Regions from separate parts of the Rhizobium sp. R693 genome, predicted to be linked through region 2. Evidence: predicted binding sites of a transcription regulator. Region 2 holds the regulator's gene; each other region holds the start of a gene.
What was found. Region 2 encodes PhoB, which activates phosphate uptake and scavenging genes when phosphate is short. Its sites were predicted from a motif close to TGTCATNNANCTGTCAT; they were not measured.
Positions count from the first base shown of each region.

Region 1: ppk2 (polyphosphate kinase 2) is a predicted target of PhoB. The motif match lies at 1,885-1,901, and genes of this name have one in related genera.
Region 3: ATY79_RS27480 (DUF465 domain-containing protein) is a predicted target of PhoB. The motif match lies at 1,858-1,874, and genes of this name have one in related genera.

Region 1 covers NZ_LOKY01000045.1:83,319-87,410, forward strand. The annotation lists gene ATY79_RS23330 (phasin) at 1-377, shown strand, start outside; tRNA gene ATY79_RS23335 (tRNA-His) at 504-580, shown strand; gene ppk2 (polyphosphate kinase 2) at 735-1,652, opposite strand; gene ATY79_RS23345 (helix-turn-helix domain-containing protein) at 2,497-2,742, shown strand; gene ATY79_RS23350 (hypothetical protein) at 2,984-3,448, shown strand; gene ATY79_RS23355 (DUF4174 domain-containing protein) at 3,513-3,983, shown strand; gene ATY79_RS23360 (LysR family transcriptional regulator) at 4,002-4,092, opposite strand, start outside.
Region 2 covers NZ_LOKY01000012.1:7,398-11,489, reverse strand. The annotation lists gene pstA (phosphate ABC transporter permease PstA) at 1-138, shown strand, start outside; gene pstB (phosphate ABC transporter ATP-binding protein PstB) at 153-968, shown strand; gene phoU (phosphate signaling complex protein PhoU) at 1,012-1,725, shown strand; gene phoB (phosphate regulon transcriptional regulator PhoB) at 1,762-2,445, shown strand; gene ATY79_RS11935 (GcrA family cell cycle regulator) at 2,544-3,077, opposite strand; gene ATY79_RS11930 (aspartate aminotransferase family protein) at 3,506-4,092, shown strand, end outside.
Region 3 covers NZ_LOKY01000047.1:258,518-262,609, forward strand. The annotation lists gene ATY79_RS27470 (5-(carboxyamino)imidazole ribonucleotide synthase) at 1-1,051, opposite strand, end outside; gene purE (5-(carboxyamino)imidazole ribonucleotide mutase) at 1,048-1,542, opposite strand; gene ATY79_RS27480 (DUF465 domain-containing protein) at 1,559-1,762, opposite strand; gene ATY79_RS27485 (DUF465 domain-containing protein) at 1,992-2,165, shown strand; gene ATY79_RS27490 (metalloregulator ArsR/SmtB family transcription factor) at 2,320-2,580, opposite strand; gene ATY79_RS27495 (sulfite exporter TauE/SafE family protein) at 2,649-3,413, opposite strand; gene ATY79_RS27500 (thiamine phosphate synthase) at 3,522-4,092, shown strand, end outside.

The sequences.
Region 1 (4,092 bases), on a different contig from region 2:
GCGACTTCGCGGAAAAGGGCGCACAGCAGTCGCGTGAAGCCTACACGAAGATGAAGACCGCCGGCGAAGAAGCAAGCAAGACGCTCGAGGCAACGGTTCAGACCGCCCAGGCCGGCGCTGTCGAAATCGGCCACAAGGCGATCGACGCTCTGCGCACGAACGCTGAAAACTCGCTGACCCACATGGAAGCGCTGCTTGCAGTCAAGTCGGTCGCCGAACTCGTCGAGCTCCAGACGACCTTCCTGCGTAAGCAGGTCGAGTTGACGATCGAGCAGGCCAAGACCATGCAGGAAACCTCCAAGCAGGTTGCCGAAAAACTTGCCAAGCCTTCCAAGGAAGCTGCTGAAAAGGTCATGGCCTCCTTCAAGGCGGCCTGATTTTCGACAGGACACACGAAGAGGCTGGACCATTTGTCCGGCCTTTTTGTATATTGGGGAGAGATAGGGCTTGAATTAATTTTCAAGTCCTCGTATGTGACCCCCGTCGCGGCAGACGCGATTTGTGCGGTTGTAGCTCAGTTGGTTAGAGCGCAGGTTTGTGGCACCTGAGGTCGGTGGTTCAACTCCACCCAACCGTACCATTTCTTCCTACAGCAGATGTCATTTCACCGTAGTCGTCAGCTCGCGCGAAAACGGTCATGCTCTCACCTTACCCAAGTAATGCTGCTTCGGAACAATGCGGGTCGATGAAGCGAGCACGGCGGCCTGCACGTGCCCACGGGACCGGTTTCCCAATCAATACTTCGAAGGCACGTAAAGCTCCGGCGGCAGCACCTTGCGCTCATAATCCGGATTGAAGACACGATTCGGCAGCGTGATCTCCTCGTGCGGGACGTCCGTGTAAGGAATTTGATGCAGTAGGTGATCGATGCAGTTCAGCCGTGCCCGCTTCTTGTCGTTGCCTTCCACGATATGCCACGGAGCTTCCGGAATGTTGGTGCGCGCGAAGGTTTCTTCCTTCGCCTTTGTGTAGCCTTCCCAGCGGACTCGCGATTGCAGGTCCATCGGTGAGAGCTTCCACTGCTTCAAGGGATCGTGAATGCGCACGAGGAAGCGCATCTGCTGCTCTTCGTCCGTGATCGAGAACCAGTATTTGACGAGCCGGATGCCCGAGCGAACGAGCATGCGCTCAAATTCCGGCACGTCGTTGAAGAACTGCTCGACCTGGTCCTCAGTCGCAAATCCCATGACCCGCTCAACACCCGAGCGATTGTACCAGGAGCGGTCGAAGAGCACGATTTCGCCACCGGCAGGCAGGTGGGGCACGTAGCGCTGGAAGTACCATTGCGACTTCTCGCGGTCTGACGGCGCTGGCAGGGCGACGGTGCGGACGACGCGCGGATTGAGGCGCTGCGTGATGCGTTTTATCACGCCGCCTTTTCCGGCAGAGTCGCGGCCCTCGAAGATCACGACAACCTTTTCTTTGTTGTAAACCACCCAATCCTGCAGCTTGATCAGTTCCGCCTGCAGCGAAAGTAGCGCGCGAAAATAGTCAAGCCGGGGAACCGACGCCGGATGGGCGTTGCGGTAGATCTTGCGGATCGCGTCGGAAAGCGCCGGCTCGGAAAGCTCCAGCTCGTAGTCCTCGTCAATGGTGTCGGCCAGTTCGGCTTCGAGCCAGTCGGAATAGTTGTTGTCGGTTATACTGTTCATGGACGTTCACCCTCAACGTTTGTGGCACGATTTAAAAAGACGGTCTGCTCAGGTCTCGCTTGAGTGCATATGCGCCACAGCGGTACCGAGAATACAGGTAGAGCAATCACTTTCCTGATCTTGTTGCCTCAAGTGGAGTGTTGGCGCGATCACGACGATGTTCTTCAACCTGAACTATTGTCATCGCCGGCTCCTCTTGGGGCTAATCCTTAGTCGGGTCTATTCCCTTAGAATGAAGCTCCTGTGACATTGGACGCGCGCCTCGTGCGTTGAATTTGAAGAATTGCTCGCTCTGTACGTGCGCCATCAAAGAATTAGACATAGATAGAAGACAATATCGCGATATCGACGAGGTTTGGCCATGTTCCTGCCACCCCTTGTTCATTCTTTGCTAATAAATCGATCCGCGGGGAACGGGCCACCAAAAGGGATCGCGGACTGCCGGAACGTTTAGTACGGTCATTTGTGGAGGCCGATTGGTTCCGGCGCTAGCTGCGATTTCCCGTGTCCTGACCCGAGGCTCAGCTGTCTGCATGGCGGTTTCATTCGCCCGATTTAGGTCACGGTGATTCGTCTCGAAACCGGTGCGAATGCCGGAAAATAGGTGACAAATCGCCGCGTGCGAGACGTTTTTTTGGCGTGTGGACGCCTCTATCGGCGCCATCAGGTGGGCCGGCAAAACTGCTTTGCTTACAAAGGGCAATCAGATTTTGCCAACTTGTTCGAACTCCCGTCGTTGGGCTCTCGTCGATCACGGATTAACCATACTGCATTGCAAATCGTGATCGAGAGTGCCATTTTCTCGCCGGGGGCTAATTCAGAGTGATTTCAGAAGGAGACGTAAATGTCCATTTCGCTCAGCAATCTGGATGCATCCAAGGCTACCGCCGTTTCGGCCATGAATGTAGCCGCTGCTGTACGTGCCGCTCGAGAGGCAGTCGGCTATAGCGTCGATGACCTCGCAGTAACCTGCGGTCTGGTTGTCAATGAGATTGAGGAAATCGAGAGCGGTGAGGATGCGGATCCCGCCAAGCTCAAGCGGATCGCCTCTGCATTGCAGGTGCCGGTCTCATCATTTGTTCCGATGTGAAGATAATCTCAGGGCCGGGCAGGCAACTGCCCGCCTGGCCTTGCCCCCGTCAAACCGCCTGAAACGACCTTCCTTCATTTCTTTTTAACTTTCCTCTCCGACCCGGCTGAACGCTTTTACCCGCAAAGGGTAGTTTTACCGTCGCTGGTTGTGCGGTGCGTTAGCAACTTCATAGCAAATGTCCCTCGAATGAGCCGAGCGCCTGCGCGCTGCGGCGGTTTGCTGTATCGGGGAGAGGGGAATGAGCCGGGTTCGTCGCATTGGCGCCACGCGACTTGATTTGAACGAAATTATGAAGCGCGGCGCACTTGCCGTCCTTTCCGTTCTCGCAGTCCTGCTGCCGATCCTGAAGATCAGCTTCACGAGCGAGACAGACGAGGTCGTTCTGGGGGATTTCCAGCTGCTGGGTGGGGCCGCCTATCTTCTGCCTGCTGCATTTCTATGCGGTCTTGCGACCGTCGTCTTCGATGGCATGCGCGTCCACGCCCGCTTCGTTGACATCGCCGGATTGATCATCGTTTTCGCAGCGGTCTCGCGTGCCGCTTATAGCCTCGGCTCAAGCCTTAGACAGGACGCTGCGGCGGTTGATGCACCTGCACAGAGGCTGGATCAATTGGCACAGGTTTCCTTGTCCTACGGCAGCATCCCGCTGTTGCTCGTCCTCTTTGGTGCCTTGTGGCAGTTGCGGAAATCATGGCGCAGCTGAGCGATGCGTTGGCGCATGGAACTGTCATGTCTCCTTGGACGTTCGGTCTACAGGAGAAATGTGCATGTCGAAAACGCCTCTTTACGGTGCAACCAAGGTGGACGAAGGCAACGAGGCTTATTCCGCGCTTGCGAGCCTTGAGCAGTTCCAGTGGCGCAACCGCGTCCTAGTCATCTTCCCCGACAGGAGAAACGCGCGGGCTGCTCGCCAGGAAAACCAATTGCTTGCCGACCGCGATGCCTTGCAGAACCGCGATATGGTCATTCTCAAGATTGCCGGCGGCAGTGTCAGGGTGCTATTTGGGGCTGGTGAAAGTCTGGATGCTACAGCGATCGCGAGCGAGTTGGGGGATCCAGCGGCCGGAGAGTTTGCGGCCTTTCTCGTCGGCAAGGACGGGACGGTTAAGCTGAAAGTCAGCGAGCCGATCTCGAGGGGTGAACTGCTTGCCATTGTCGACAGCATGCCTGTGCGCGCGGCCGAGATTGCCTCGGACAAGCAGCAGACAAGCGACGAGTCCGAGAAGCGCGACGACTGACCTGATGTTGAACCGATGTCATAGAAATATGTGGCGCTCGGCGGCGACGAGTTCCTGAAGGAAATCGGAAACCGTGCGTACCCGCACGAGTTCGCGCGCGCTCTCGTGA
Region 2 (4,092 bases):
GTCTATATGTGGGCCAACGAAGCCGAGCGCGCCTTCGTCGAGCGCACGTCGGGTGCCATCATCGTCCTGCTCCTGTTCCTGATTGTCATGAACTTCGGAGCCATTCTCTTGCGTCGTCGCTTTGAGCGCCGCTGGTAAACGGAGTAGACATTATGAACATGTTGACGGAAGCAGCAGTTGAGAAAGCGGTTGATCAGAAGATGAATACCATTCCCTACAAGATGATCGGCCAGGACGTCTCGGTTTATTACGGCGAGAAGCGCGCGCTTTTCGATGTGAAGCTGAACATCCGCGAAAACACTGTGACGGCCCTCATCGGACCATCGGGCTGTGGCAAGTCCACGTTCCTGCGCAGCCTGAACCGTATGAATGACACGATCGACAATTGCCGCGTGACCGGCAAGATCACGCTCGACGGCGAAGATATCTACGATCCGGATATTGACGTGGTGGAACTCCGTGCCCGTGTCGGCATGGTGTTCCAGAAGCCAAATCCGTTCCCGAAGACGATCTACGAAAATGTGGCCTACGGTCCGCGTATCCACGGTCTCGCCAGGTCGAAGGCCGACATGGACCAAATCGTTGAGCTCAGCCTACAGCGCGCCGGTCTGTGGAACGAGGTGAAAGATCGCGTTCATGAAGCCGGCACTGGACTTTCCGGTGGTCAGCAGCAGCGCCTCTGCATCGCCCGCGCTGTTGCCGTCAGCCCGGAAGTGATCCTGATGGACGAGCCGTGCTCGGCACTCGATCCGATCGCCACGGCAAAGGTCGAGGAACTGATCCACGAACTCCGCGAGAACTACACGATCGTCATCGTGACGCACTCGATGCAGCAGGCCGCCCGCGTTTCGCAACGCACCGCCATGTTCCACCTCGGCAACCTCGTCGAGGAGAATGATACCGACAAGATGTTCACCAACCCGGACGACCCGCGCACCCAGGACTACATCATGGGCCGCTTCGGTTGATCGGTCGCTTTGGTAGCACTCACGATATTCAAGGATGAGCCCTATGGCATCGACACATATCTTTTCCGCGTACGACGATGATTTGAAGTTCCTGTCCCGCCGCATTTCGGAAATGGGCGGTTTGGCCGAGCAGATGGTCTCGGATGCCGTTCGCGCCCTCGTCAACGGCGACACGGCTCTCGCCCAGAAGGTCATCTCCGACGACGTGATCCTTGACCACGCCGAACGCGAGATCGGTGACAAGGCGATCGTCACGATTGCGCGCCGCCAGCCGATGGCAGCCGACCTTCGTGAGATCATGGGCTCCATCCGCATCGCGGCGGACCTGGAGCGCGTCGGCGATCTTGGCAAGAACACTGCCAAGCGCGTTATTGCTGTCCAGAGCGCCGGCGTGCCGCGCAAGCTCGCACGCGGCCTCGAGCACCTCTCGGAGCTCGCGCTGGTCCAGCTCAAGGAAGTGCTCGACGTCTACACGAGCCGCGCTGCTGACAAGGCAAAGTCGATCCGTGAGCGCGACGAGGAAATCGACGCGATGTACACCTCGCTGTTTCGCGAGATGCTCACCTATATGATGGAAGATCCGCGCAACATCACCAGCTGCACGCATCTCCTGTTCTGCGCCAAGAACATCGAGCGCATCGGCGACCACGCCACCAATATTGCCGAAACCATCTACTACATGGCCACCGGTGCCCAGCCGGAAGGCGAACGTCCGAAGGACGATACCGCCAACACCGTCGGCGCAGTCACTGAATAATCGCTCCGCGACCGCGCCCCCAGGAGACCGAAACGAATGATCCCAAAAGTAGCTGTCGTTGAAGACGAAGAAGCACTGAGCGTGCTTCTTCGCTATAACCTTGAGGCTGAAGGTTTCGAGGTCGATACCATCCTGCGCGGCGACGAAGCCGAGATTCGGTTGCAGGAACGGACGCCAGACATCCTGATCCTCGATTGGATGCTGCCTGGCGTATCTGGCATCGAGCTCTGCCGTCGCCTGCGTATGCGGCCGGAGACCGAGCGCCTGCCGATCATCATGTTGACGGCCCGCGGCGAGGAAAGCGAACGTGTTCGCGGCCTCTCCACCGGTGCCGACGATTACGTCGTCAAGCCGTTTTCGACACCGGAGCTGGTTGCTCGCGTCAAGGCGATGCTTCGCCGTGCCAAGCCGGAAGTGCTCTCCACGCTACTAAAGTGCGGCGATATCGAGCTCGACCGCGAGACGCATCGCGTTCATCGCAAGAGCCGCGAAGTCCGCCTCGGTCCGACCGAGTTCCGGCTCCTCGAATTCCTCATGGCGTCCCCTGGCCGCGTCTTCTCGCGCTCGCAATTGCTTGACGGCGTCTGGGGTCACGACATCTACGTCGATGAGCGTACTGTAGACGTCCATGTCGGTCGTTTGCGCAAGGCACTGAACTTCTCTAACATGCAGGACGTCATCCGCACGGTTCGCGGCGCCGGCTATTCCATGGAAGCCTAAGCTTTCCCCGGAAAGCCAGCGCGACTTTCATAAAATTTCACAAACGAAAAACGGGCCCGCGAGGGCCCGTTTTCTTTGGTCCTTATCCGGCTTCCGGGTCAAGCGACCCGGTTGGCAGCCTTGCGGCGCTCGTTCACCGGCTGATAGGCCATGCGTTGATGATACGTGCAATAGGGGGAGTTGTCCGGAGACTCGCAGCCGCAGAAGTGGAAATCATCTTTCAGCGGGTCGCCGACCGGCCACTTGCAGGTGCGTTCGGTCAGTTCAGTCAGGCCGAGGCGGCGCGAAATCGGAACGACGACGTTTGCGGCCGGACGATACCGGACTTCCTCGATCGCATCGATCTCGATTTCTTCCTTGAGCATAGTCGCACCCTGCTGGCGGGCGACGGTGCGTGTGGCGACGCGAGACGCATAGTTCGGAGCGCGGGGCGCGGATGTCGTGCGCTTGGGCGTTCTGACAGTCGTTGTCGTGCCCCCGGCCTTGGCGCGGCCAGGCAAACTCAAACGGTGGACTTTGCCAATGACAGCGTTACGGCTTACACCGCCAAGTTGTGCCGCGATCTGGCTGGCGCTAAGCCCTTCGGACCACAGCTTCTTCAGTTTTTCAACGCGCTCGTCTGTCCAGTTCATGCCCCTGTCTCCGCCTTATTAGCGTTGGTGTAGGCAGAATCCTTCACCGTTGCCCTGGACGTATCCAAGGCAAGAAACGCCTGCTCGATTTTGGTGACTAGTTCCGCCGCATGCAGTCTAGTAATTGAGTTTTAACCTAGTGTGAGGCTGACTCCGTGACAAGAGTCGGTTGAATCTCGGCGAATCGAATTTCAAGTTTTCCCCAACTTGCTGGGTGTGAGAGTCATTTTTGCAACATTAGTTGTTGATAGGTCTGCCGCCTTCGGATGGCAGCTTGACGCGTGCTGGAAAACCTCAGTTTTGTTGACATTGCAGTGCGAAAAGTAAATAGTGCTGCTTGCCGCCGAAAGGCGGCATTTTTAATTTCCGGACACTGCGTTCCTTAGCCGGAGTCCGCCCGCTGATGGTTATTGACAGGAGATCGCGCCATGGCTGAAGCCGCGCTTTACGACACCTACTCTCGTGCCCCGCTGCGGTTCGAGCGAGGAGAAGGCGTGTGGCTGATCACCGAAGCGGGCGAGCGATATCTTGATTTCGGCGCAGGCGTTGCCGTGACTTCCGTCGGCCACGGCCATCCGCATGTGGTGGGCGCGCTGAAGGAGCAGGCCGACAAGGTCTGGCACCTGTCCAATATCTACGAGATTCCTGGCCAGGAAACGCTCGCGAAGCGGCTCACCGAGGCGACGTTCGCCGATAAGGTGTTCTTCACGAACTCCGGCGCGGAAGCTCTGGAATGCGCGATCAAGACCGCGCGCCGCTACCAGTTTTCAAAGGGGCATCCCGAGCGGTTCCACATCATCACCTTCGAAGGTGCCTTCCATGGCCGCACGCTGGCGACGATCGCTGCCGGCGGCCAGGAGAAATATCTCGAAGGCTTCGGTCCCAAGGCTCCTGGCTTCGATCAGGTTCCGTTCGGCGATCTCGATGCCGTGCGCGCCGCTATCACAAGCGAGACGGCCGCTATCCTCATCGAGCCTATTCAGGGAGAAGGCGGCGTTCGCCCGGCGACCAACGA
Region 3 (4,092 bases), on a different contig from region 2:
TCAACGTCGTGACGTGTCCCATCTTCCGGCCGGGACGAGATTCCGTCTTGCCATAGAGATGAACCAGCGTGTCCGCTCGCCGCAGCCAGTCCGGGAGCGCCAGGATATCGTCGCCAATCAGGTTCTGCATCACGCAGTTCGAATGGCGGTCGGCATTGCCGAGTGGCAGGCCGGCAACAGCGCGGGTATGCTGCTCGAACTGCGAGATCACGCAGGCGGCCTCGGTCCAGTGGCCGGAGTTGTGGACACGCGGCGCCATTTCATTGGCGATCAGGCTGCCGTCGGCGAGTACGAAGAATTCGATGCCGATGACGCCGACATAGCCAAGCGCAGCCAATATCTTCTCGGCGCTTTCACGCGCCCCCGCTGCCGTCTCCGCTGAAATCGAGGCAGGTACAGTCGACGTGTGCAAGATGCCGTCGCGGTGAACGTTTTCAGCAGGGTCGTAACAGACGACAGTGCCGTCCGTTGCGCGCGCTGCAATGATGGAGATCTCGCGCTCAAAGGGCACGAAGCTCTCGAGAATCAGGGGGACCTCACCGAGCGCTGCAAAGGCGCCATCCGGCTTGTCGGCACTGGAGCGAAACACTCGTTGTCCTTTGCCATCATAGCCGAGGCGGCGAGTCTTCAGGACGCCGCGGCCGCCGAAATCCTGCAATGCTGCCTCGAGGTCGGCCTGGTTGTCGACGGCATGGAAGCGGGCCGTCGGAACGCCGCATCCATTGATAAAGCGCTTTTCGACAAGCCGATCCTGCGCAGCCTCGAGTGCCTTCGGTGGCGGATAGACGGGTACATGGCTCGCAAGCGCCTCGGCGGCTGTGACCGGGACGTTTTCGAACTCATAGGTGACGATGTCGCAGATATTCGCGAGCTCTGCGAGCGCGGCCGGATCGTCGTATGCCGCCACGATCTGCTGGTTGGCGACCTGCGCGGCCGGACAGTCGGCCTGCGGTTCCAAGATGACGGCTCGGAAGTTCAGCCGTGCAGCGGCCATGGCAAGCATGCGGCCAAGCTGGCCGCCGCCGATGATGCCGATTGTTGTTACAGTCATAGGTCGTCCATCGGATATTCGGCAACGGCTGCGCTCTGGCGCTCACGCCAGTCGTCAAGCCGCTCGGCAATATCCTCGTCCGACAATGCCAGGACTGCAGCTGCCAGAAGGGCGGCGTTGATCGCGCCGGCCTTGCCGATGGCAAGTGTGCCGACCGGGATGCCGCCCGGCATCTGGACGATGGAAAGAAGACTATCCTGACCTGACAGTGCCTTGGATTGAACCGGGACGCCAAACACCGGAAGCGGCGTCATCGCGGCGGCCATGCCTGGCAGGTGGGCCGCGCCACCGGCGCCGGCAATGATCACCTTGAAACCTTCATCGCGGGCGGTCTTGGCGAAGTTTACGAGGCGATCCGGCGTGCGATGGGCCGATATGATGCGCGCGTCATAGGGAATCTCGAGCGCCTCCAGCGTGTCGGCGGCGTTCTTCATGGTCTCCCAATCGGATTGGCTTCCCATGATGATGGCAACGGGTGGTCTGTCTGTCATCGTCACGGCATTCCCTTTAGGCGATGATATCAGGGATGATCTGGTCTTCGAGCTTTGTCAGCTTGTCCTTGATGACCAGTTTCTTCTTTTTCATGCGCTGGATGCGCAATGCGTCACATCCGGTGGCAATCATGGCGTTGATGGCGGCATCGTAATCCTCGTGCTCCTGGCGCAGTCTCGCGACCATGAGCCTGATTTCCGCCTGTTCCTGATCGGCCATATGCATTCCCCATAACCGTCTTCGGACATCGTCCGTTCTGCCGATGATTTCCGCAAGCTCCTATCACCAATTGGAGGTAACGGCTAGCGGCTGTTCGTCATGATTTTGCCATGTGTTCTCCTTGTTTTCACCTTCGACAAGGCTTCAAAAATATGTCACAGTTGGAGGGTTGACGCCTTGGATCTCCGGCGGTGTTGGCCGGGGAGAGGTAAGAGGAAGGAAGGGTCAAATGACTGTTCAAGCTCATCTTGAGTCACTCGAAAAAAAGCATGTTGCTCTTGAGGAGGAGTTGCATTCTCTTATGATATCCCCCTCCCGAAACGATAATGAAGTCGCTGAGTGCAAACGCAGAAAATTGCGGATCAAGGACGAGATTGAGCGCCTAAAATCATCCTTCCATTGAGTGGGATGCAATAAATCAACGAACGCGGCCCTAGGCGAGGAGGGCGAAACCCCAATTTCACCAAAAGCTTAGACCAGTTCGTGCTCGACAGGCGATTATGGCGCCGGTTCCGACGGAAAGTCGCGAGCCGGCGTCTTTCATTTGAGCGGTCGGGCTAAGCCCAGAACTGATCGAGCCAAAGATTGAGTCTGTCGAAGCCGCGATTGTTGACCGCGTAGATGCGCCGCGTGCCCTCTGCGGTGACGGAAACCAGGTTGCAATCCAGCAGCGCCTTGAGGTGCTGGGAAACGGCGGGGCGGCTGATGGGGAGGCCCTCGGCAAGCTCGTTCACGGTCTTCGGCGCGCGTCGAAGTTCCTCCAGCAGGAAGCGCCGGTGAGGATCGGCTATCGCGGCGAAGGGATCCGTGTTCGACATGGCGAAAAGCTACGTCAAACGGCGCAATCGGGCAAGGAAATTGTGCGGCGCAACGAAACCCAAAATTGTCAGAAACCCAAGCCCTCCTTCGCGATCAACACGGCGGCAATGAGCGCCATGCCGTACATGAAAGGATAGAAGATCGCGGGCTTCATGCGGCGCACGCACCAGGCGCCGGCAATTGTCGCAAGCGGCGCAAAAGGCAGCAGCGTGGCCGAGGTGGCGAGGTTTTGCGTGTCGAGCTGGCCAAGCGCGAAGTAGGGTATGAGCTTGACGGCATTGAGGATCGCGAAGAAGCGGACGCTGGTGCCGGTATATTCTCGCGGCGGCATCTGCAGCGGCAAAGCATAAATCTGGAAAGGTGCTCCGCCGGCATGCGCGACGAAGCTACCATAGCCGGACAGGCTTCCCCAAATTGTCGCAAGCAGTGGCCGCTGGCCTTGAGGCGGCGTGTGCTTTCCGGCTGCGGGGCCGAAGTTGTTCCAGAAGTAGCGAAGGCAAAAGAGGATGGTGACGACGCCGATGACGACGCGAAGCACATTTCCCGGAACCAGCGCCGAGGTCGCCCAACCGAGCGCGATGCCGAACAGAGCGCCCGGCAGTACGATCTTCAGCGTTGTCCAGTCGCCGTGCTTCCGCCAGATCACGAGCGAGATCATGTCCATGAAGATGAGGATCGGCAGCAGGATCGCGGCCGCCTGAACGGGCGAGACGACGAGAGCGAGAAAGGGCAGCCCGATCAGCGACAGCGCATCGCCCATGCCGCCTTTCGCAAGTCCGACCAGGATGACGGCCGGAACGGCGGCGTAATAAAATGACAGGTCCATCGGCATGCTTTTGAAAATCCTCCCCTTGCCAGCCCCGTCTAACGGAATTACTCACACAGGACGAGTGCAGATCGGCCCTGAAACGGCCTGTTCCGCTGTAAATGGAAAGAGTTCATGACCGAACCGGAAAACCGCTGCCGCCTAGTTTTGATTGCTCCCGACCTTGCCGATGCCGATGAGCAGGCAAAGGTCGTCGGCGATGCCTTGAAGGGCGGTGACGTCGCCTCTGTGATCGTGCCGCAATACGGCCTCAACGATGGCGAGTTTCAAAAGCACGCCGAGAAGCTGGTTCCGATTATTCAGGACTCGGGAGCAGCCGCACTGCTTGCGGGCGACAGTCGCGTCGTTGGGCGCACGAAGGCGGACGGCTTGCATCTGACCGGTCCGGCCAGTGAAATCTCCGACGCTATCGACAAATATGCCGACAAGCTGATCGTCGGTGGCGGCAATGCCGCCGACCGGCACCATGCGCTGGAGATCGGCGAGGAGCGACCGGACTATATCTTCTTCGGCAAGCTCGATGGTGACATCAAGCCGGAAGCACATCCCAAGAACCTGGCGCTCGGGGAATGGTGGGCTTCGATGATCGAGATTCCCTGTATCGTCATGGGCGGTACAGATCCGGCTTCCGCGCTGGCGGTGGCAGAGACTGGCGCGGAGTTCGTCGCGCTGCGGCTTGCGGTTT